4 regions of the Xanthobacter sp. genome follow, and region 2 is predicted to be linked to each of the others. Evidence: predicted binding sites of a transcription regulator. Region 2 holds the regulator's gene; each other region holds the start of a gene.

Region 1 (5,756 bases), on a different contig from region 2:
ACCCGGAAGGGTAAATGGTGCCCAGGAGAGGACTCGAACCTCCACGGCTTTCACCACTGGTACCTGAAACCAGCGCGTCTACCAATTCCGCCACCTGGGCCCCGTCCGGTTGGGGCCGGATCGGAGCGCGACACATAGAGGGGGTGCGGCTTGCTTGTCAACACGCTCCTTGCGCTCTGTCGCGGAAAGATGGGGAAGGCGGGTGCGGCCGGTGGGGCGGCACCCGCGTCTGCGTCAGCCCTTGAAGTTGGGCGGGCGCTTTTCGATGAAGGCGCTCATGCCTTCCTGCTGGTGGGCGAGGCCGAACTGGGACTGGAACACCCGGCGCTCGAAGCGGATGCCCTCGGCGAGGGAGGTCTCGTAGGAGCGGTTCACCGCCTCCTTGGTCTGCATGGCGATCGGCAGCGACATGCCGGCGATGACCTTGGCCACCTTCAGCGCCTCGGTCATCAGCTCGGCGGCGGGAATGATGCGCGAGACGAGGCCGGAGCGCTCGGCTTCCACGGCATCCATCAGCCGGCCGGTGAGGCACATTTCCATGGCCTTCGACTTGCCGACGAAGCGCGTGAGGCGCTGGGTGCCGCCCGAGCCGGGCATGACGCCGAGCTTGATCTCCGGCTGGCCGAATTTCGCCGTGTCGGCGGCGAGGATGAAGTCGCACATCATGGCCAGCTCGCAGCCGCCGCCCAGGGCGAAGCCGGCTACCGCCGCGATCACCGGCTTGCGGGTGCGCGAGAGGCGCTCCCAGGAGGTGATGTAGTCGTCGAGATACGTGTCCGGATAGGTGAAGCTCTGCATCGCCTTGATGTCGGCGCCGGCGGCGAAGGCCTTCTCCGAGCCGGTGAGGATGATGCAGCCGATGGCGCGGTCGTGCTCCAGAACGTCGAGGGCGGCGTTCAACTCGTTGATGAGCTGGGCGTTGAGCGCGTTGAGCGCCTGCGGGCGGTTCAGCCGGATGATGCCGACCCGCTCGTCCACCTCCAACAGGATCGTCTCGTAAGCCATCCTCGTCTCCTCCTGAGCCGGCGTGACGCCGGTCGATATCCTGCGCCGCGCGCGCGGAACCGTGCTCTAGCGCTTCCGCGCCGGCATGCGAAGTGGCAGCCTCGCACAGCGGCCGTGCGGGGCTGCGCTATCTCTGGCAGACCGGGCAGTAGAAGGTGGAGCGCCCGCCTTGCACGATGCGCTGGACGATGCCCTTGCAGTGCCGGGTGCGGCAGGGTTCGCCCTCGCGGTCGTAGACGCGGAAGGTGTGCTGGAAATAGCCGAGCTCGCCGCTCACCTGCTTGTGGTCGCGCAGTGAGGAGCCGCCGGCCTGGATGGCCTCGCGCAGCACGTCGCGAATGGCGGTGACGAGACGCTCGACCCGCGGCGTCGGCTTGCCGTCCTTCGTGACGATGGTGTGGGCGAGGCGGCGCGGCGAGAGGCCGGCGCGGAACAGGGCCTCGCAGACATAGATGTTGCCGAGGCCCGCCACCAGCTTCTGGTCCAGCAGCGCGGCCTTCAGCGACGTCTTGCGGCGCGCGAACGCGCCCGCGAGATAGTCGGCATGGAAGGCGTTGCCCAGCGGCTCCGGGCCGAGGCCCGCCAGAAGCGGATGGCTCTCCAGCCGGTCGTAGGGGACGATCAGGATGGCGCCGAAGCGGCGCGGATCGTTGAAGGTCACGGTGGTGCCGCCGGCGAGGTGCAGCACCACATGGTCGTGCGGCCCGGCGGCGGCGCGGGGATAATGGAACGCCCCCGGGCGGAGCGCCTTTTCGCCCTCCACCCGGATGGAGCCGGACATGCCGAGGTGCAGGATCATCACCTCGCCGCCGTCGAGGTCGGCGAGCAGGTATTTGGCGCGGCGGCCGATGGCCTCCACGCGGCGGCCGGCCAGGCGTTCGGCGAAGTTCTCCGGCAGCGGCCAGCGCAGGTCCGGGCGGCGCGCCTCGGCGCTTTCGATCACGGCGCCCTGTAAGACGGGCATCAGGCCGCGGCGGACGGTTTCCACCTCGGGCAGTTCGGGCATTTCGTCCTTAAAGGTCACGGGCGCGCCCCAACCGGCGCGCGATTCATCTCAGGCGTCAGCATCCCGCCTCGCAGGCCGCCGCGCAAGATGCCGCAGCCCCCGACCGGGGCCGCATCAACAGGCCTCAGCCCTCGCGCAGGATCTTCTCCAGCGGCCGCCCGCGCGCCAGTTCGTCGATCAACTTATCGAGATACCTTATCTCCCGCATGGTCGGCTCGGCGACCTCCTCCACCCGCACGCCGCAGACCACGCCCGTGATGAGCGCGCGGGCGGGATTCGGCGCGGGCGCCCCGGCGAAGAAGGTCTCGAAATCGGTCTTTCCGGCCAGAACGGCGCGCAGCTCGGCGTCGGAATAGCCGGTCAGCCAGCGGATCACCGCGTCCACCTCCGCCGGCGTGCGCCCCTTGCGCTCGGCCTTGGCGACATAGAGCGGATAGACGCTGGCGAAGCTGGTGGTGGTGATGCGGTGCTTCGGCATGGCGCCGGCCCTCACTTGGGCGGCGGGGAGGGCGGCGGGGAGGACGCCGGACCGGGGGTGTCGAAGTCGAGCTGCTCCAGCCTCAGCCCGCGCCGGGCGATTTTGTCGGCGGAGATGATGACGCGCTGAACGTCGTCACCCACCTGCGCGAAATGCTTCGCGAGGTCTCCCACGCGCTCGCGCAGGCGGCTCACGTCCTCCACCAGGGCACCGACCTCGGCGCGCACGCGGTCCGCCTCCTCGCGCATGCGGGCGTCCTTGGCGATGGCCTGCACCACCTGCACGGCCAGCATCAGGAGCGATGGCGACACCAGCACCACGCGCTGGCGATAGGCCTCCTGCACCACGCCGTCGAAATGCTCGCTGATCTCGGCATAGACGGATTCGGACGGCACGAAGATGAGCGCTACGTCCTGCGTCTCGCCGGGGATGAAGTAGCGCTCGGCCACGTCATAGACGTGCTTCAAGAGATCGTTGCGCAGGCGCTGGCCTGCGGCCTTGCGATGCTCGGCGGATGGCGCCTCGCGGAAGGCGGTGACGGCCTCCAGCGGGAATTTGGAGTCGATGAGCAGCGGGCGCGCATCCCCCGGCAGGAAGATGGCGCAGTCCGGCCGCTTGCCGTTGGAGAGGGTGTACTGGAAGGCGAAGCTGCCGCGCGGCAAACCATCGGAGACGATGGCCTCCATCCGCGCCTGCCCGAAGGCGCCGCGCGCCTGCTTGTTGGCCAGCGTCTCGCGCAGGGAGACCACCTGCGCGGACAGATCGCCGAGCGTGCGCTCGGCCGTCTCCACCATCACGAGACGCTCGGCGATGCGCGTCAGGCTCTCATGGGTGGCGCGGGCGGCAGTGGAGAGCGTCTCCCCCAGCCGGTGGGAGGTCTGGTCGAGCCGGTCGGAGACGGCGCGGGCCAGCTCGCTCTGCCTCTGGGCGAGGATCTCCGTCATGCTCTGCACGCGGCCGGCGGTCTCGGACTGGACGCGGACCAGCTCGCGCAGGCGGCGGTCCATCTCGTCCCGCCGGAGTGCTTCCTCAGCGACCGCGGCGGCGCGCGCCCGCGACTGGCGCACGAGGCTCACCAGCACCAGAAACAGCAGCAGCGCCAGCACCGCCGCGGCGACCGCAGCCGCCTCGGCCACGGTGAAGGGCCGCCCGCCGAAGGTGAACAGCACAACCGGCATGCCTTGCTCTTGCGTGAACCTTCTCTTCTTACGTGATTCTCTCATCTGAACAAACGGCGAACATGTTGACCTATGCGGCAGCTTCGCTTATCTCGCTCGAATGACGATCCGGCCCATCCTCATCATCCCCGAGCCCAAGCTGCGCACGCTTTCCACCCCGGTCGAGAAGATCGACAACGAGGTGCGCAAGCTGGTGGAGGACATGTTCGAGACCATGTACGACGCCCCCGGCATCGGGCTGGCGGCCATACAGGTGGGCGTGCAGCGCCGCGTCATCACCATCGATGTCGCGCGCGACGGCGAGAACAAGAAGCCCATCGCCCTCATCAATCCGGAAATCATCGCCGCCTCGGAAGAGACCTCCGTCTACAGCGAGGGCTGCCTCTCCATCCCCGAATATTACGAGGAGGTGGAGCGCCCGGCGAAGGTGGCGGTGCGCTTTATGGACGTGGAGGGCAAGACGCGGGAGGTGGAGGCCGAGGGCCTGTTCGCCACCTGCGTGCAGCACGAGATCGACCATCTCAACGGCGTGCTCTTCATCGATCACATCTCCAAGCTGAAGCGCGACCGCGTCATCAAGAAATTCACCAAGCAGGCGAAGCACAAGGCCGAGGCCTGATCCCGCCGCGGCGGGAGATCACGGGACACGAGGGTCCATGCGCATCGTCTTCATGGGTACGCCGGATTTCGCCGTGCCCACCCTCTCGGAGATCGTCGGGCGCGGCCACGAGGTGGTGGCGGTCTATACCCGCGCCCCGGCCCCGGCCGGTCGCCGCGGGCTCGACCTCACCCCCTCCCCCGTCCATGCGGTGGCCGAGCGCTTCGGCCTGCCGGTGTTCACGCCCAGGAGCCTGAAGGGCGAAGAAGCAGCGGACGCCTTCCGCGCCCATGAGGCGGACGTGGCGGTGGTGGTGGCCTATGGCCTCATCCTGCCGCAGGCCATCCTCGACGCGCCGCGCCTCGGCTGCCTGAACCTGCACGGCTCCCTGCTGCCGCGCTGGCGCGGCGCCGCGCCGATCCAGCGGGCCATCATGGCCGGCGACACGGAGACCGGCGTCGCGGTGATGCAGATGGAAGCGGGGCTGGACACCGGCCCCGTGGGCCTCGTGGAGCGCATCCCCATCGGCCCGGACATGACCGCCGGCGAATTGCACGATCGGATGATGGTGATCGGCGCCGACCTCATGGGCCGGGCGCTGGCGGCGCTGGAGCGCGGCGGCCTCGGCTTCACGCCCCAGCCGGCAACCGGCGTGGAATATGCCGCCAAGATCGAGAAGGCGGAGACCCGGATCGACTGGTCAAAGCCCGCCCAGGAGGTGCACGACCGCATCCGCGGCCTCTCCCCCTTCCCCGGCGCGTGGTTTCCCTTCGGACCGGAGGAGGCGCGGGTGAAGGTGCTGCGCTCGACTCTGGCGGAGGGCTCCGCAGCACCCGGCACGGTACTTGACGACCACCTCACCATCGCCTGCGGTGCGGGCGCGGTGCGGCTCGTCGAACTGCAGAAGGCCGGCAAGCAGCCCATGGGGGCGGAGACGTTCCTGAGGGGCAATGCCGTCCCGCCCGGAAGCCGGCTCGCCTGAGGGCGGCCAGACCCGCCATGCCCCGCTACAAGCTCACCATCGAATATGACGGCACCCCCTTCGCCGGCTGGCAGATGCAGGCGGAGCTGCCCACCGTGCAGGGTGTGCTGGCCGAAGCCTTTCAGCGTTTCTGCGGGGAAAAGGTGACGGTAGCGGGCGCCGGGCGCACCGATGCCGGCGTCCATGCCACCGGGCAGGTGGCCCATGTGGATCTGTCGAAGGACTGGCGCACGGATACGGTGCGCGACGCCATGACAGCCCAGCTTCGGCCCCATCCGGTGGCGGTGCTCTCCGCCGAGCTTGTCCCGGACAGCTTCGACGCCCGCTTCTCCGCCACCAAGCGGCACTACCTCTACCGCATCGTCAATCGGCGACCCGACCTCGCGCTGGACCGCGACCGGGCGTGGCGCATCCCGCAGAAGCTGGACGCGGAGGCCATGCACGCCGCCGCCCAGCGCCTGCTGGGAAAGCACGATTTCTCCACCTTCCGCGCCGCCGAGTGCCAGGCC
Region 2 (5,756 bases):
GCTGGAACGGCTCGTCACCCTTTCCGCCTCACTCGCCCCGGAGGCCGCGCAATGAGCGACATTCTCACCAAGATCGAGGCCTACAAGCGCGAGGAAATCGCCGCCGCCAAGAAGGCCCGGCCGCTCAACGAAATCGAGGCCGCCGCCCGATGCGCGCCCCGCGTGCGCCCCTTCGCCGGGGCCATTGAGCAGAGCCTGTCCGAAGGCCGCACCGCGCTCATCGCCGAGATCAAGAAGGCGAGCCCCTCCAAGGGCCTGATCCGCGCGGATTTCGACCCGCCCTCCCTCGCCCGCGCCTACCAGCGCGGCGGCGCCACCTGCCTCTCGGTGCTCACGGACACGCCCTCCTTCCAGGGCGCGCCGGACTATCTGAAGGCGGCCCGCACGGCGGTGAGCCTGCCGGTGCTGCGCAAGGATTTCATGTACGACACCTATCAGGTGGCGGAAGCCCGCGCCTGGGGGGCGGACTGCATCCTCATCATCATGGCCGGTGTGGATGATGCCCTCGCCCGCGACCTCGCCGACGCGGCGGCGGCGCACGGCATGGATGCCATCGTCGAGGTGCATGACGACGCAGAGCTGGACCGCGCGCTGGCGCTGCCCTGCCGGCTCATCGGCATCAACAACCGCAACCTGCGCACCTTCGAGACCACGCTGGAAACCTGCGAGCGCCTCGCCCCGCGCGTGCCGAAGGACCGCATCGTCATCGGCGAGAGCGGCATCTTCACCCCGCAGGATGTGGCCCGGCTGGCGCAGGTGGGCATCGGCACCATCCTGGTGGGCGAGAGCCTGATGCGGCAGGAGGATGTCGCCTCCGCGACCTGCCAGCTGTTGGCCACATAGGCCTCGCCACCCCGGCTTGCCGTATACGTGAAGTTACTCTTTAATACGTGAGGCGGCCCGCAAGAGGCCGCACGCAAGGGAGGAGCTTCATGAAGACGTTTGCGATTGCCGGCCTCGCCGCCCTTCTCGCCACGCCTGTTTTCGCCGCGGACCCGACCGGCCTGTGGCAGACCCCCACCCGCAGCGGGCAGGTGGAAATCTCCAAATGCGGCGCCAGCCTGTGCGGCCGCCTCATCTCCTCCGAGGGGCTGAAGGCCGATCCGGCGCTGAAGGACGTGAACAATTCCAACGCCTCGCTGCGCGGACGGGCGCTGAAGGGCCTCACCATCCTCACCGGCTTCTCCGGCGGCCCGCAGGAATGGAGCGGCGGCAGCATCTACAATGCCGAGGACGGCAAGACCTATTCCGGCACCATCACCATGGATGGTGACAACACGCTGAAGCTGCGCGGCTGCGTGGTGGTCCCGCTCTGCAAGACGCAGGTGTGGACCCGCCTGCGCTGACCTGAACCCAACCCGGCAACACTGCCTTTCCGCCGCATTGCTCCTGCGGCGGTGGACAGGCGCCGCCGCGGACGCCATCTTCCCCCCGACATCGAATCCGGGAAGACCGCGACGGCCATGGCCAGCCTCACCCATCTCGACGAACAGGGCGCCGCCCGCATGGTGGACGTGTCCGACAAGGACGCGACCACCCGCGAGGCGCTGGCCGAGGGGCAGGTGGTGATGGCGCGCGAGACGCTGGACCTCATCCTCTCCGGCAACGCCAAGAAGGGCGACGTGCTGGGCGTGGCGCGCATCGCCGGCATCATGGCCGCCAAGCGCACCCATGAGCTGATTCCCCTCTGCCATCCGCTGATGCTGACCAAGGTGGAGGTGGAGGTTTCCCCCGCCCCCGCATTGCCCGGCCTCCACGTCACGGCCCGCGCCAAGGTGACGGGCCAGACCGGCGTGGAGATGGAGGCGCTCACCGCCGTCTCCGTGGCCTGCCTCACCATCTACGACATGGCCAAGGCCGCCGACCGTGGCATGCGGATTGAAGGCATTCGCCTGCTGGAGAAATCCGGCGGCCGCAGCGGCCACTTCCGCGCCACCGACGCGGCCTGAGCCGGCCCGCCACCATGACAAGACCTGCGTTCAGGCAGAGTGAGGGAGCCGCGCCATGGCGCTCATGACCGTCGAGGAGGCCACCGCGCTCATCACGTCCGGCGTGTCTGCGCTCGGTGTGGAGGATGTGCCGGTGCAGGCCGCGGCCGGCCGTGTGCTGGCGCGCGATCTGGCGGCCCGCCGCACCCAGCCGCCGGCGGACATGTCGGCCATGGATGGCTATGCCGTGCGCGGCGCCGATATCGCGCAGACGCCCGCTCGCCTCGCCGTCATCGGCGAATCCGCCGCCGGCCGGCCCTTCGCTGGCACGGTGGGCGCCGGGCAGGCCGTGCGCATCTTCACCGGCGCCGTGGTGCCGGAAGGTACCGACACGGTGGTGATTCAGGAGAACGTCTCCCGCGAGGGCGACACCATCACCACCACGGCCCCGACCGCCGCGCTCCGCAACGTGCGCAAGCGCGGCTGCGATTTTTCCGCCGACGCGCCCGGCCTCTTCGCCGGCCGGCGGCTGACCGGCCGCGACATCATGCTGGCCGCCGCCATGGACCATGCGACCGTGCCGGTCGCCCGCCGCCCGCGCGTCGCGCTGCTCCAGACCGGGGACGAACTGGTGCTGCCGGGCCAGGGCACCGGCAACGACAGCGAAATCGTCGTCTCCAACGCCTTCGGCCTCGCGGAACTCGCCCGCCGCGCCGGCGCCGATGTGACCGACCTCGGCCTCATCAAGGACGACCTCGCCGCGATCCGCGCCGTGGTGGCGCGGGCACTCTCCGGCGAGTTCGATCTCGTCGTCTCCTCCGGCGGCGCCTCGGTGGGCGATCATGACCTGATGGCCCCGGCGCTGAAGGCGGAAGGGGTCGATCTCTCGGTCCACAAGATCGCGCTCAGGCCCGGCAAGCCGCTCATGTTCGGCCATCGCGGCACCGTGCGGGTGCTGGGGCTGCCGGGCAACCCGGTGTCGTCCCACGTCTGCGGGATGGTCTACCTGGTCCCCCTCATCCGCGCCCTGCAGGGCGATTCCCGCCCCGGCCCCGAGACCGTGCCGGCGCGCCTCGCGGCCGACCTGCCGCCCAATGACGTGCGGCGCGATTTCATGCGCGCCACCCTCGAGCGCCGGGCGGATGGCTCGATCCACGCCATCCCCTGCGCCTCGCAGGACAGCGCCATGCTGAGCATTCTTTCCGCCGCCGACTGCCTTCTGGTGCGCCCGCCTTTCGCCCCGGCGGGCCGCGTCGGAGACCCCTGCGAGATTATTCCCTTCGCGGATTGAGCCCTTAACGGAGCCTTCACCACTTGCGGAACACAAAAGGAACAGATAAAGACTGTTCATGATTTGTTTCGCGGCGCACCGGGCTGGATGCGCCTTGAATCGGGACCGGCCGAGAGCGCCTGTTCCGCGGCGGTGCGTGCAAGGAACGGGGCCAGGGAATGCTCACTCGGAAGCAATATGACCTTCTGCGCTTCATCCATGAGCGGCTGAAGGAGACCGGTGTTCCCCCCTCCTTCGACGAGATGAAGGAAGCGCTGGACCTGCGCTCCAAGTCCGGCATCCATCGCCTCATCACTGCTCTGGAAGAGCGTGGCTTCATCCGCCGCCTGCCCAATCGCGCCCGCGCGCTGGAGGTGGTCCGCCTGCCCGACAGCGTGGCGCCGGGTCTCGCCTCCGCCCGCTCCGCAGGCCGGGGCTTCTCGCCCTCGGTCATCGAGGGCAGCCTCGGCAAGGTCCGCCCCGTGGCGGAGGATGACGAGGCGGGACAGGTGGTCTCGGTGCCGGTCATGGGTCGCATCGCCGCCGGCTCGCCCATCTCCGCCATCCAGAGCCGCAGCCATACGCTGAACATCCCGCCCGAAATGCTGGGCTCCGGCGAGCATTTCGCCCTTGAGGTGCGCGGCGACAGCATGATCGAGGCCGGCATCCTCGACGGCGACACGGTGCTGATCCGCAAGTGCGATTCCGCCGACACCGGCGACATTATCGTCGCGCTGGTGGACGACGAGGAAGCCACCCTCAAGCGCCTGCGCAAGAAGGGGGCCTCCATCGCGCTGGAGGCCGCCAATCCGGCCTACGAGACCCGCATCTTCGGTCCCGACCGCGTGCGCATCCAGGGCCGCCTGATCGGCCTCATGCGCCGCTACTGATCCTTATTTCTCCCGCGGGAGATCCGGAACGGGGTGAGGGGCGCGGTGGTCCACGCTCAACGGGCGCCTGCGCTTTTTTGAAGGCGTTGCCCCTCACCCCGACGCCTGGCAATTGTCGTGTCAGGGAGCGGTGGCGTCGGTCTGCGGATCGCCCGCATCGACCGCCCCCCGCTCCGGTGCGAGGTCCGGCGGCAGCGGTGCCATCCAAGGCCGGGACACCGAGGGGCTGCGGCTCCGCTCGGCCACGAGGGCACCATCGCGCAGGGTGAAGGCGAGCGTTCCGGTCCGCGCGAGTTTTTCCGGCGTCAGCACCTCGGCCGGGCAGGCCCGGGGCGGGGCATCGCGGGTCACGACCATGCGGGCATTCAGGCAGTCCGCCTCCAGGCTCTCGGCGCGCCGGGAGACGGCGATGGTTCCGCCGCCGGGCAGCGGCGCGGTGCAGCCGAGCGGGTCGCACATGAAGGCGGAGGCGAGGTCCTTGGTGCCGGCCGTCCGGCGGTCGCCCTCCCGCGTCAGCCATTGCTCCACCACCAGCTTCTGGCCCGAGGCGCCGAGCACGGAGAGCCGTCCATCCGGCATCCGCACCGCCACCGTCTGCGCATCGGGCGCGATGAGGAGGTCCGGTTTCAGCGGCGTTCCCGCCACCAGCGCGGCGAGGCCGAGGGGCACCAGCGCCGCGAAGGTGAGCACGCCGCGCAGCAGGCAGAGGGCCAGCAGCGCGAGGGAGAGCCAGAGCAGCGTTCCGGCACCGACGAAGGCGGCGCGGATATCGGCCCCCGGCAGGGTCCCCACCCAGTCGGACACCGCCGTCATGATCTCGATGCCCCGCCCCATCACCGGCCAGGCGAGGTGGTCCCAGCCGAACGGCATCAGCAGCACGCCCGCAAGGCCCGCCGGCATGACAAGGAAGGAGACGGCCGGCATCGCCGCGAGATTGGCGAGAAGCCCATAGGGCGCCACCCGCTGGAAGTGGAAGATGCCGTAAGGCGCCGTCGCCAGCCCCGCCACCAGCGAGGTGAGCGCCGTGCCGGCCACCAGCACGGCCACCCAGGACAGCACGGCTCCGGCAACGCCATCCGGCCGGGGTATCGCCCGCAAAGGCTGGAGCCGTTCATAGGCGGCGACGAGAGCGAGGGTGGCGGCGAACGACATCTGCGTTCCCGGGTCCAGCGCCGCCTCCGGCGTCAGCGCCAGCACCACCACCGCCGCGACACCCACCGAGCGCAGCGACAGGGACGGCCGCCCCACCAGCACGCCGGCCAGCACCAGCCCCGTCATCACGAAGGAGCGCTGCGCCGGCACGTCGTTGCCCGACAGCACGAGATAGAAGGCGCTGCCCGACAGCGCGATCAGCGCCGCGAATGACTTGATGGGCCACGACAAAGCCAGCCCCGGCACCAGCGCCAGCAGGCCCCGCGCCAGCGCGAACAGGGTGCCGGCCACCAGCGCCATATGCAGGCCGGAGATGGAGAGGATGTGCGAGAGGCCGGACACCCGCATGCTCTCCTCCACCGCGCGCGGAATGCCGGAGCGGTCTCCGGCCACCAGCGCCACCGCCACCTCCGCCGGCACGCCGGAAAGCGAGGCGCGGATGCGGTCCGACAGGCTCTGGCGCACCCCGTCCAGCGCCATGGCGAGCCGCACGGACAAAGGCGGATCGCGCGGCGC
Region 3 (5,756 bases), on a different contig from region 2:
AGGAGCGACCTGGAAGTTGCCCCGCTTCAGGCGGGTGCCCAGGACTTGAACGCCAGCATCACCATAGTTTTCCGACGCGATTGTGACAATGGGTGGACCCGCCGCGCCAGCGCCTCGCGATCCCGCCTTGCCGCTACGGCGCCTCAGGTGATAGCGGCAGGCTCCCGGCGCGTCCGCGCCTGTGATTCGTTGGGGGGACGACATGATTTCCACGCGCATGCACCTTTCGGCCGCGCTCCTTGCCGGCCTCGCTCTTGTGGCGCCGGTGGGCGCTCAGGCGCAGCAGCGTCCGATGCCGGTCGAGGTGACCCAGGTGTTCGTGCAGGGCATCGGGCAGGTGAACGTGCTCGCCTACAAGGCCAAGTTCGTGTCGGCTGATCCCGCTACCCGTCGTGTGGTGCTGGAAGATCCCGCCGGCCGCCGCTGGGCGGTGATCGCGCCCCCGCTGCTGGGCGACCTCTCGCTCTACCGGGTGGGCGAGAACCTGCTCATCCGCGTGGCGCCGGGCGTCGTCACCGCGCTCGGCAAGGCGCACCAGGGCAAGCCGGGCGAAGTGATGGCGGAGGTCGTCATCACGGACGGCCTGCCGGGCTGGCCGGAGGGCTTCGGCATCCGCGAGGTTACGCTGACCTCCATCTTCGTGGGCCTCGACCCGGCCGCCGGCACCGTGACCTTCGAGGGGCCGGACGGCAACGTCCGCGTGGTGCGCGCCGCCAACGACAAGGTGCTCGCCGACGTGCAGAAGGTGCAGCCGGGCGACCTCGCCCAGATCACCTATATCGAGGGCCTCGCCGTCAACGCCATGCGCTGAGGCGGCGGTCGTTCCGCTCCCGTCCGGCACCGCTGTGGTGCCGGACAATTTCTGCGCGGCAGCCGGTCTACGCCGCCGCCACTCTAGGCCGCCGCCCTTGGCCGTTCCGCTGCGGCGCGATAGGCGAGGGCTTCCGCCAGATGGCGGCGGCCGACCCCGTCCGCGCCATCGAGATCGGCGAGGGTGCGCGCCACCTTCAGAACCCGGTGATAGCCGCGGGCGCTGAGCCGCATGGCGTCGGCGGCATCGCGAAGCAGGATCGCTCCGGCCGAATCGGGCGTCGCAACCGCCTCCAGCAAGGGTCCGGAAGCCTCGGCATTGGTGCGCACATCGGGTCGGCCGAGGGCGGCATAGCGCTCCAGCTGGATCTCCCGCGCCATGGCGACGCGGGCCGCAATCTCCCGCGAGCCTTCGGCCGGGGCCGGCAGCACGAGGTCCGAGGCCGAGACCGACGGCACCTCGAGATGGAGATCGATGCGGTCGAGGAAGGGTCCGGAGAGCCGCGCCTGATATTCGTCGGCACAGCGTGGCCCGCGCTTGCAGGTGAAGCCGGGCTCCCCGGCGCGGCCGCAGCGGCAGGGGTTCATGGCGGCGATGAGCTGGAAGCGCGCGGGATAGGTGACGCGATGGTTGGCGCGGGCGATCAGGACCTCGCCCGATTCCAGCGGCTGGCGCAGGGAATCGAGCACCTGCGGCGTGAATTCCGGCAGTTCGTCGAGGAACAGAACGCCATTGTGGGCGAGCGAGACCTCGCCCGGCTTCGCCTTGGCGCCGCCGCCGACCATGGCCGCCATGCTGGCCGAATGGTGCGGGGCGCGGAACGGGCGGCGGTCCATCAGCGCGCCGTCCTCGATGGTGCCGGCCACCGAGGCGATCATGGAGACATCCAGCATCTCGGCCGGCGACAGCGGCGGCAGGATGGACGGCAGGCGCTGCGCCAGCATGGATTTGCCGGCACCCGGCGGTCCGACGAACAGGAGATTGTGGCCGCCGGCCGCGGCCACCTCCAGCGCCCGCTTGGCGGTCTCCTGGCCCTTCACGTCGCGGAGGTCGAGCATGGTGTCTCCCGGCGGTTTCATCCGTGGCTCGGGCCGGCCCATCACCTGGCGTCCGGTCATGTGGTTGGCGAGCTGGATGAGGGACTGCGGGGCGAGGATGTCCATGTCGGGGCTGGCCCAGGCGGCCTCGGCACCGCACGGGGCGGGGCAGATGAGGCCGTGCCCGCGCGCATTGGCGCCGATGGCTGCCGGAAGCACGCCGGCCACGGCCGCGATGGCGCCGTCCAGGGCCAATTCGCCCACGACCGTGAAGCCGGCGAGGGCATCGCCGGGGATGGCACCGATGGCGGCCATCAGCCCCAGCGCGATGGGCAGATCGTAATGGGAGCCTTCCTTGGGCAGGTCGGCAGGGGCGAGGTTTACCGTGATGCGCCGCGCCGGAAGGGCAAGCCCTGACGCGATGAGCGCTGCGCGCACCCGCTCCTTGGCCTCGGTCACCGCCTTGTCGGGCAGGCCGACGATGGTGAAGGCCGGCAGGCCGGCCGCCACATGCACCTGAACATCCACCGGGCGCGCCTCGACGCCCTCGAACGCGACTGTCGCCACCCGCTGGATCACAGCCGCCCCCTGCCTGCTGCCCGTCTGCATCTCAAGGTAGCGGAGGGCGGGCCCGCTCGCAAGAACGAAAGAGGAACAATCGTGCTTGCGTCAAACGCCGCCCCGGCTATGCTGGAGGTAGCAAGAGGATCGGGGAGATCAGCCATGGCCGCCGAAGGTGCAGGCGTGCGCAGTCACGAGGCCCATGTGGTCGAGATGTTCGGCCCGCAGGCCGCCGCCTATGTGGCGAGCGCCGTGCATGCGCGGGGCGCTGATCTCGATGCGCTCAAGGCCCTCGTGGAAGAGGCGCGGCCCGCCCGGTTGCTCGATCTCGGCTGCGGCGGCGGGCATGTGAGCTTCACCGCCGCGCCGTTCGCGGGCGAGGTGGTGGCCTACGATCTGTCCGAGGACATGCTGGGCGCCGTCGCGGCGGAGGCGAAGGCCCGGGGCCTCGCCAACATCGTCACGAAACAGGGCGTCGCCGAGCGCCTGCCCTTCGCCGATGGCACCTTCGACATGGTCGCCTCGCGTTACAGCGCGCACCACTGGCGGAATGTGCCGCAGGCCCTTGCCGAGGTGCGGCGAGTGGTGAAGGCGGGCGGGCAGGTGGTCATGATGGACGTGATCGCGCCCGAATGGCCGGTGGCCGACACCTTCCTGCAGACGGTGGAATTGCTGCGAGATCCCTCTCACGGACGGGACTACAGTGCCTCTGAATGGACCCGCCTCGCCGAGGAGGCGGGGTTCAGGGTGGTGCGCACGGCGCACCGGCGCCTCAGGCTGGAGTTCGCCTCCTGGGTGGCGCGCATCCGCACGCCGGAGCTGCATGTCGCCGCCATCCGCTCGCTGATGGCGGGCGCCAGCGCGGACGTGGCGACCCACTTTGAGTTCGAGGCGGACGGCTCCTTCTCCATCGACACGCTGACGCTGGAGCTGGAGACGGCCTGAACGGGCCTACTTTTTCTCCAGCATCAGGCGGCCCTGCTTCTGGATAAGATCCTTCGCCTTGCGGGCGACGAGATCCAGCATGAAGGGCAGCTCCATGGAGAGGTGCACCGCGTCGTCCGCCACCTGAAGCTTGCCGCTCGCCGTCTGCCCCAGCGCGGCGATGCGGAAGTCCAGCTGCTCTCCGGTCCAGGTTTCCTCCAGGATGGAGATGTGGCGCGAGAAGCGGTCGCGCACGCCGGTCAGCCCCGCCTGGAGGCGCCGCGTCGCTTCGGCCTTGCCGAGGCGGTGGGGGATGGAGGCGGTGAAGGGCTGTCCCATGGTCGGTCCTGTGATGTCCGGCGGTGCGTCCTGACGGATAACGCCCGTAGCCGCACGGCAGTTCGCGCGGCGGGCCGAGGGCGCCGCCGCGTTGATCTCGATTAGACGGTGGCCTCAGGCGGCGCGGCGGGCCTCGATGCGGTCCCAGATCTGCGCCGCGATGTCCGGCCCGCCCAGACGCTTGATGGCGCGCAGGCCGGTGGGGGAGGTCACGTTGATCTCGGTGAGGTTGCCGTCGATCACGTCGATGCCGACGAAGATGAGCCCCTTCTCGCGCAGCGAGGGGCCGATGCGGGCGCAGATTTCCAACTCGCGGTCGGTGAGGTCGGTGGGCCGCGCCGCGCCGCCACGCACCATGTTGGAGCGCAAGTCGCCCTCGCTCGGCACCCGGTTCACCGCGCCCGCCGCCTCGCCATCCACCAGGATGATGCGCTTGTCGCCGTGCTTCACCGCCGGCAGGAAGCGCTGGATCACCCATGGCTCGCGGAAGGTGGCGGAGAAGAGGTCATAGAGCGAGCCGAAATTGAGGTCGTCTGCCGTCAGGCGGAACACGGCGGCGCCGCCGTTGCCGTAGAGCGGCTTCATCACCACGTCGCCGAACTCGGCGCGGAAGGCCTTGATCTCGGCGAGGTCGCGGGAGATCAGGGTCGGCGGCATCAGGTCCGGAAATTCGGTGACGAAGATCTTTTCCGGCGCGTTGCGCACATGGCTGGGGTCGTTCACCACCAAAGTCTTCGGGTGGATGCGCTCCAGCAGATGGGTCGCCGTCACATAGGCCATGTCGAAGGGCGGGTCCTGGCGCATCAGCACCACGTCCATCTCGGTGAGGGGAATGCGCTCGCGCGCGCCGAGGGTGAAGTGGGCGCCGGCCTCATCCTTCACGGTCAGCGGCTCCACGGCCGCGAACACTTGGCCGTCACGCATGGCCATGCGGTCGGGCGTGTAGTGGAACAGCGCATGGCCCCGCCGCTGCGCCTCCAGAAGGAGGGCGAAAGTGGAATCCCCTTGAACATTGATGCTCGCAATGTGGTCCATCTGGACCGCGACCTTCAGGGCCATGGCAATCTCCCGCTGGCCCGATTGGGCCTCGCTGTCTCGGCTTTATCTATAGGCGGGCGGCGCGCGCCGCCACTCGGCTCAGAACTCCATTTCAAAAGCACCGGGCAGGTGCTCGGCCTCGCCCGTGCGGGCGAGGAGCACCGCGTCGAAGCGCATGTTCAGCATTGAAAGCTCCGGGTGCTCGGCGAGGTAGGCCTCGGCCGCCGCCGCAATGCGTCGGCGCTGGCGCGGCTGGAGGGAGAAGGCGGCATCATCGAGCCGCGCCCGCAGCTTCACCTCGCAGAAGACGAGGAGGTCGCCCTGCCGGGCGATGAGGTCGATCTCGCCCGCCTTGGTGCGCACCCGCCGGGCGAGCACGTGGAAACCGTGGGCGCCGAGCAGGGTCGCGGCGCGTTCCTCCCCCGCGAGCCCGCGAGCGTGGGCGGCGCGGCGGCGCAGCTTGCCCGCGTCGGGCGGAGGGCTGGCCGGCGTCTCAGGCATCCGCGTCGGCGTCCCCGGGCTTTTCGTCCCCACGCGCCTGCGCGAGCGCGAGGGCGCGGGCGTAGACCTCGCGCTTCGGCCGGCCGGTGGCGCCGGCGACGACCGCGACGGCATCCTTCAGCGACGTATCCTTGAGGGCGCGCAGGAGCGCCGCGTCCACGTCCGCATCGCCGGCCACCTCTTCCAGGGGCGGGCCGATGACGAGGACGATCTCGCCCTTGGGGTCGTCGGCGTCCGCATAGTGGGCGGCGAGGGCGGGCAGATCGGCGCGCCGCACCTCCTCGAACGCCTTGGTCAGCTCGCGGCAGACGGCGGCACGGCGCGGGCCGAGCACGTCGGCAAGGTCGGCGAGGCTCTCGGCGAGGCGGGGGCCGGTCTCATAGAAAACGAGGGTGCCCGGCACGGCGGCGAGGGCGGAGATGCGATTGCGGCGCTGGCCGGCCTTGGGCGGCAGGAAGCCGTCGAACAGGAAGCAGTCGGTGGGCAGGCCCGCCGCCACCAGCGCGGCCAGCAGCGCCGAGGCGCCGGGCACGGGATGCACGGGG
Region 4 (5,756 bases), on a different contig from region 2:
CCGGAGACGAGACCCTGGCTCTCTTCCTCGAGGATGGAGAGGCCGCGCTCCAGCGTGCGGCGGAAGCGCGTCTCCTCCAGCAGCAGCGTCTCTTCGGCCAGCGGCTCGGCGCGCACGATCTCGGGATAGGCCCGGCCCATCTCGCGCACCAGGATGGGCACGAGGCGGTGCATCAGCGGGTCCTTGGCGCCGAGCAGCTGCGCGTGGCGCATGGCGCGGCGCATGATGCGGCGCAGGACGTAGCCGCGCCCCTCGTTGGAGGGCAGCACGCCGTCGGCGGTGAGGAAGACCGACGCGCGCAGGTGATCGGCGATCACCCGGTGGCTGGCCTTCTGCGGCCCTTCGGGATCGACGCCGGTGAATTCCGCGACCTCGGCGATGAGGGCGCGCATGAGGTCGGTCTCGTAATTGTCATGCGTGCCCTGCAGCACGGCCGAGATGCGCTCGAGGCCCATGCCGGTGTCGATGGACGGCCGCGGCAGGCCGACGCGCTCGCCACCCGGCAGCTGCTCGTACTGCATGAACACGAGATTCCAGATCTCGATGAAGCGGTCGCCGTCCTGGTCCGCCGAGCCGGGCGGGCCACCGAAGATGTGCGGGCCGTGGTCGAAGAAGATTTCCGAGCAGGGTCCGCACGGGCCGGTGTCGCCCATGGACCAGAAATTATCCGAAGACGCGATGCGGATGATGCGGTCGTCGGACAGGCCAGCGATCTTCTTCCACAGGCCGTAGGCTTCCTCGTCCTCGCTGTAGACGGTGACGAGCAGGCGGTCCTTCGGCAAATCGAAGGTGCGGGTCACGAGGTTCCAGGCGAGCTCGATCGCGCGATCCTTGAAATAGTCGCCGAACGAGAAGTTGCCGAGCATCTCGAAGAAGGTGTGGTGCCGCGCGGTGTAGCCCACATTGTCGAGGTCGTTGTGCTTGCCGCCGGCCCTGACGCACTTCTGCGACGTCGCCGCCCGCGAATAGGGCCGCTTCTCGACGCCGGTGAAGACGTTCTTGAACTGCACCATGCCCGCATTGGTGAACATGAGCGTGGGGTCGTTATGCGGCACGAGGGGCGACGAGGCGACGGCCTCGTGGCCCTCCTTGACGAAGTAGTCGATGAAGCTCGACCGGATCTCGTTGACGCCGCTCATGTGCCGGCACTGTCCCTCGGAGGCCGGGCCTTGCGGCGGCCGGCTCTGGTGATCGCTGCGCGCGCCAGCGCCTCGGGCCGAGCTTGGGGCCATCCCTCGGGTGTCGCGCGGTTCCCTCGACCGATGCGGCCGGCGGAACCGGGTTCGTTTAACGATGGGCCCGCCGCTTGTCCAGAAACGCGAGGGCGCAAGACGAAACGGGCGGAGACCATCCGGCCCCCGCCCGCACCGAAATCCGTCAAGGCGCCGTCCGCGCCCGGCGCATCAGGCGTCAGCGGCGGACCCTTCGGCGTCCTCCTCCGGATCGCCAGCGAGGATCTTCTCGGCGATGAGGCCGGCATTCTGGCGGATGGCGGCCTCGATGCGCCCGGCGATCTCCTGGTTCTGCTTCAGGAAGGTCTTGGCGTTCTCGCGACCCTGCCCCAGGCGCTGGCTGTCGTGGGAGAACCAGGCCCCGGACTTCTCCACCACGCCAGCCTTGACGCCGAGATCGAGCAACTCGCCCGTCTTGGAGACACCCTCGCCATACATGATGTCGAACTCGACCTGCTTGAACGGCGGCGCCAGCTTGTTCTTCACCACCTTCACGCGGGTCTGGTTGCCCACCACCTCGTCGCGTTCCTTGATGGCGCCGATGCGGCGGATGTCGAGGCGGATCGAGGCATAGAACTTCAGCGCGTTGCCACCCGTGGTGGTCTCCGGTGAGCCATACATCACGCCAATCTTCATCCGGATCTGGTTGATGAAGATGACCATGGTGTTGGACTTGGAGATGGAGGCCGTGAGCTTGCGCAGCGCCTGACTCATGAGGCGAGCCTGAAGGCCCGGCTGGTTATCGCCCATCTCGCCGTCGAGCTCGGCCCGGGGGGTGAGGGCCGCCACCGAATCGACCACCAGCACGTCGACGGCACCGGAGCGCACCAGCGTGTCGGCGATCTCCAGCGCCTGCTCGCCGGCGTCGGGCTGGGAGATAAGCAGGTCGTCGAGGTTCACGCCCAGCTTGCGGGCATAGATCGGGTCCAGCGCGTGCTCGGCGTCGATGAAGGCGCAGGTGCCCCCGCGCTTCTGCGATTCGGCGATCGTGTGAAGCGCGAGCGTGGTCTTGCCCGAGGATTCGGGTCCGTAAATCTCCACGACGCGTCCCTTGGGCAGGCCGCCGATGCCCAGTGCGATGTCGAGCCCCAGCGAACCGGTGGGAATGCTCTCAATCTCAAGGGCTTTCCCGCCCTTGCCGAGCCGCATGATGGAGCCCTTGCCGAAATGCCGCTCGATCTGCGAGAGCGCGGCATCCAGCGCCTTGGTCTTGTCCATGGAAGAACCTTCGACGAGTCGGAGTGTCGCCTGAGTCATCGCCGCGCTCCGGTGCGGGTGCAAGGGGAATTAAGAACGTTATGCTTGTACCCTTTTTGTTCTCCGTTCGCAATATGTTCTCATTTGTCCCCGACGTGCGGTGGAAGCGCGATCGCTCTTGTCGCTGGAGCACCATCAGGATTCCGGAATTAAATGTCGCTGACGCCGGGCATTGAAGGACCTCAATGCGCTCATAACCGGAGCAGGTCGGCACCACCGCCGCCCTGTCGGGGATCGACCGGCAGGGCGACGTGGCATCGGCGTGGAGGCGTGAGCGCCTAGAGGGCGGCGTGGTCGCGCACGGCTTCGCCGAGGGCGTCCTTGAGGGTGGCGAAGCGGGCATCGAGGGCGAGCGGGTCGGCGCGGTTGAGCGCGATCATCTGCGCCCGGGCCTCGCCGCCCCGCACCACCTCGAAGGCATCGGCCGCGATGCCGGCCACGACCGCTTCGGCCACCGCCTCGGCAGGCTCGCGGCTGAAGCCGACCTCCGGTCCGGCGCGGCTGCTGCGCATCATCGGCGTGTCGGTGGCGCCGGGATAGACGGTGAGGACGCGCACGCCTTCTCCCGCGAGTTCCCGCCTGAGCGCCTCGTCGAAGCGCGCAAGGCCAGCCTTCGCCGCCGCATAGGTGGCGTAGAACGGCATGCCGATGAGCGCGATGGCGGAGGTGATGTCCACGATCAGTCCCTCCCCGCTCGCCCGCAGCGCCGGCAGCGCGGCGCGGGTGAGGAGGATGGGCGCGATCAGGTCCACTTCGATCATGGCGCGGATGTCGGCCTCGCTCGTCTCCTCCAGCCGGCCGGCGCGTACGCCGCCTGCGTTGTTGATGAGGATGTCGAGCCCGCCCAGAGCCGCCACCGCGCCGTCCAGCATCGTCGTACGGTCCGCAGGATCGGTCACGTCGCCGGGGATGCCGTGGACCTCGGCGCCGGACGCCTTGAGCGCGCCCACCGCCTCCGCCAGCACCTCTGGCCGGCGGCCGGTGAGCACGAGGCGCGCGCCGTCCGCCGCCAAAGCGGTGGCGATGGCGCGGCCGATGCCGCTCGATCCGCCAGTGAGGAGGATTCGCTTTCCCTTGATCTTCATGGCGTTGCCTGCCCCTTCACTCCGCAGCCGGCGGATAGTTGGAGGGGAAGAGCGCCTTGCGCGATTCCTCATCGCCCATGGGCTTGAAGGCGTGATCGGTGCCCACCGCGCGGGCGCGGGCGGCGGCGGGACGGGCGTCGATCTCGGCGAACCAGCGCTTGATGTGCGGGAAGCGCGCCAGGGGATCGTCCTCGCCCTTCAGCACACGCGCCGCGCGAAGGACCCACCCCCAGGCCGACATGTCGGCGATGGTGTAGTCCTTGCCGGTGATGTAGGGGCGGGTGGCGAGCAGGTCGTCGAGCACCTGATAGTGCCGTTCCGCCTCGCGACGGTACCGGTTCACGGCATAGCCGAGCCCCTCGGGCGCGGCGTGCTGGAAGTGCACCGCCTGACCGGAGAACGGCCCGAGGCCGCTGGCGAGGAACAGCAGCCAGGAGAGCAACTCCGGCCGGTCCTTGGGATCACCGCCGAAACGGCCGGTCTTCTCCGCGAGATAGATAAGGATCGCGGTGGAATCGAACACCCGCGCCTCGCCGCCGCCCGGCCCGTCCGTATCGACGATGGCCGGCACCTTGCCGTTGGGATTGATGGCGCGGAACGCCGGCAGGTGCTGCTCGCCCTTGGCGGTGTCGACCGGGACAATCTCGTAGGGAAGGCCCGTCTCTTCCAGGAAGAGCGCGACCTTGGCCGGGTTGGGCGTGGGATGGAAATAGAAGCGGATCAACGGGATCACCCTTCGCTGGCACCGCCGAAGCGGGCACGTTTGCGTTTTAGAACGACTGATATAGAATGCACGCATCGGACACCTGCGCAAGCTGTCCGCATCGCAAAATACTGCCGCATGCCAGATCTCGACGGCGGCACGACATGTCATGGATGATCCCGAATGATCGACCTGCATTATTGGCCGACCCCGAACGGTCACAAGATCACGATGTTTCTCGAAGAAGCGGGCATCGACTACAATATCGTCCCCGTGGACATCAGCGCAGGCGACCAGTTCAAGCTGGATTTTCTGGCCATTGCCCCCAACAACCGTATGCCGGCCATCGTCGATCATGCCCCTGCCGATGGTGGCGCGCCCATCCCGGTGTTCGAATCCGGCGCAATCCTGCTCTATCTCGCGGAGAAGACGGGCCGCTTCATTCCCGCCGACGTGCGCGGGCGCAAGAGCGTGCTGGAATGGCTGTTCTGGCAGGTGGGCGGGCTGGGCCCCATGGCCGGGCAGAACCACCATTTCGTCCAGTACGCGCCGGAGCGCATTCCCTACGCCATGGAGCGCTACGTGAAGGAGACGAACCGTCTCTACGGCGTGCTCAACACGCGCCTCGGCAAGAGCGCGAACGTGGCGAGCGAGGATTATTCCATCGCCGACATGGCCATCTACCCCTGGATCGTGCCGCACCAGCGCCAGCAGCAAGACCTCGACACCTTCCCGCACCTGAAGCGCTGGTTCGAGGCGGTGGCAGCGCGTCCGGCCACCATTGCCGCCTATGCCAAGGGCGAGCCCTTCACCAAGCGCCCGACGGTGACCGAGGAAGGCAAGAAGATCCTCTTCGGCCAGACCGCACGGCAGGCCGGATGACGCCTCGCCCGGCGCGGGTTACGCTGCGCCGGGCGTCGCGGAAAGACGCGGGAAAGACGGGGTATCATGGCGCGGCCGAGGGCGTTCAACGAGGGCGAGGTATTGGACGCGGCGCTGCGCTGTTTCTGGACCCGCGGCTACGAGGCGACCTCCGTGCGCGATCTCGCCTCCTCCATGGGCCTCACCGGCGCCAGCCTCTACAACGCCTTCGGCGACAAGCGCACGCTCTATGAGAAAGCGCTGGAGCGCTACGCCAGCCACAGCATGGCGGAACGCATCCGCCGGCTGGAGGCGCCCGACATAGCCCCGCGCGACGCCATATCCTCCTTCTTCCGGGAGACGCTGGAGCGCGCGCTGGACGACCCCGAGATGAAGGGCTGTTTCGTGGTGAACGCGGCGGTGGAGATGGGGCCGCACGACCCCGAACTGCGCGCCGCCGCGCTCGCCTCCCTCGGCGAGGTGGAGGCCTTCCTCACCCGCCGCATCGAGGCCGGCCGCACGGACGGTACGATCCAGAGCCGGGAGACCGCGCAGGAACTGGCGCGCATGCTCCTCGGCGTCCACCTTGGCCTCCGGGTACTGGCGCGCCTGCGGCCC

Evidence for each region. The regulator LexA, encoded in region 2, represses DNA repair genes until DNA is damaged. The targets are predictions, from matches to a motif close to TGTTCNNNNTGTGTTCNG.
Region 1: ACE3QW_RS03645 (DNA recombination protein RmuC) is a predicted target of LexA. The motif match lies at 3,713-3,730, and genes of this name have one in related genera.
Region 3: ACE3QW_RS05140 (YifB family Mg chelatase-like AAA ATPase) is a predicted target of LexA. The motif match lies at 2,488-2,505, and genes of this name have one in related genera.
Region 4: recA (recombinase RecA) is a predicted target of LexA. The motif match lies at 2,554-2,571, and genes of this name have one in related genera.

The regions. Positions count from the first base shown of each region.
Region 1 is NZ_JAYRPE010000008.1:43,296-49,051, forward strand. It holds tRNA gene ACE3QW_RS03625 (tRNA-Leu) at 16-100, opposite strand; gene ACE3QW_RS03630 (enoyl-CoA hydratase) at 235-1,005, opposite strand; gene mutM (bifunctional DNA-formamidopyrimidine glycosylase/DNA-(apurinic or apyrimidinic site) lyase) at 1,133-2,011, opposite strand; gene ACE3QW_RS03640 (DUF2200 domain-containing protein) at 2,136-2,489, opposite strand; gene ACE3QW_RS03645 (DNA recombination protein RmuC) at 2,501-3,667, opposite strand; gene def (peptide deformylase) at 3,768-4,286, shown strand; gene fmt (methionyl-tRNA formyltransferase) at 4,324-5,247, shown strand; gene truA (tRNA pseudouridine(38-40) synthase TruA) at 5,265-5,756, shown strand, end outside.
Region 2 is NZ_JAYRPE010000041.1:78,692-84,447, forward strand. It holds gene trpD (anthranilate phosphoribosyltransferase) at 1-55, shown strand, start outside; gene trpC (indole-3-glycerol phosphate synthase TrpC) at 52-843, shown strand; gene ACE3QW_RS13075 (DUF2147 domain-containing protein) at 933-1,346, shown strand; gene moaC (cyclic pyranopterin monophosphate synthase MoaC) at 1,464-1,949, shown strand; gene glp (gephyrin-like molybdotransferase Glp) at 2,005-3,219, shown strand; gene lexA (transcriptional repressor LexA) at 3,378-4,088, shown strand; gene ACE3QW_RS13095 (ComEC/Rec2 family competence protein) at 4,209-5,756, opposite strand, start outside.
Region 3 is NZ_JAYRPE010000012.1:57,997-63,752, reverse strand. It holds gene ACE3QW_RS05145 (hypothetical protein) at 203-811, shown strand; gene ACE3QW_RS05140 (YifB family Mg chelatase-like AAA ATPase) at 895-2,427, opposite strand; gene ACE3QW_RS05135 (class I SAM-dependent methyltransferase) at 2,572-3,354, shown strand; gene ACE3QW_RS05130 (polyhydroxyalkanoic acid system family protein) at 3,361-3,672, opposite strand; gene gshB (glutathione synthase) at 3,787-4,731, opposite strand; gene ACE3QW_RS05120 (YraN family protein) at 4,810-5,211, opposite strand; gene rsmI (16S rRNA (cytidine(1402)-2'-O)-methyltransferase) at 5,204-5,756, opposite strand, start outside.
Region 4 is NZ_JAYRPE010000027.1:47,019-52,774, reverse strand. It holds gene alaS (alanine--tRNA ligase) at 1-1,139, opposite strand, end outside; gene recA (recombinase RecA) at 1,404-2,489, opposite strand; gene ACE3QW_RS10350 (SDR family NAD(P)-dependent oxidoreductase) at 2,768-3,574, opposite strand; gene ACE3QW_RS10345 (glutathione S-transferase family protein) at 3,591-4,298, opposite strand; gene ACE3QW_RS10340 (glutathione binding-like protein) at 4,461-5,159, shown strand; gene ACE3QW_RS10335 (TetR/AcrR family transcriptional regulator) at 5,226-5,756, shown strand, end outside.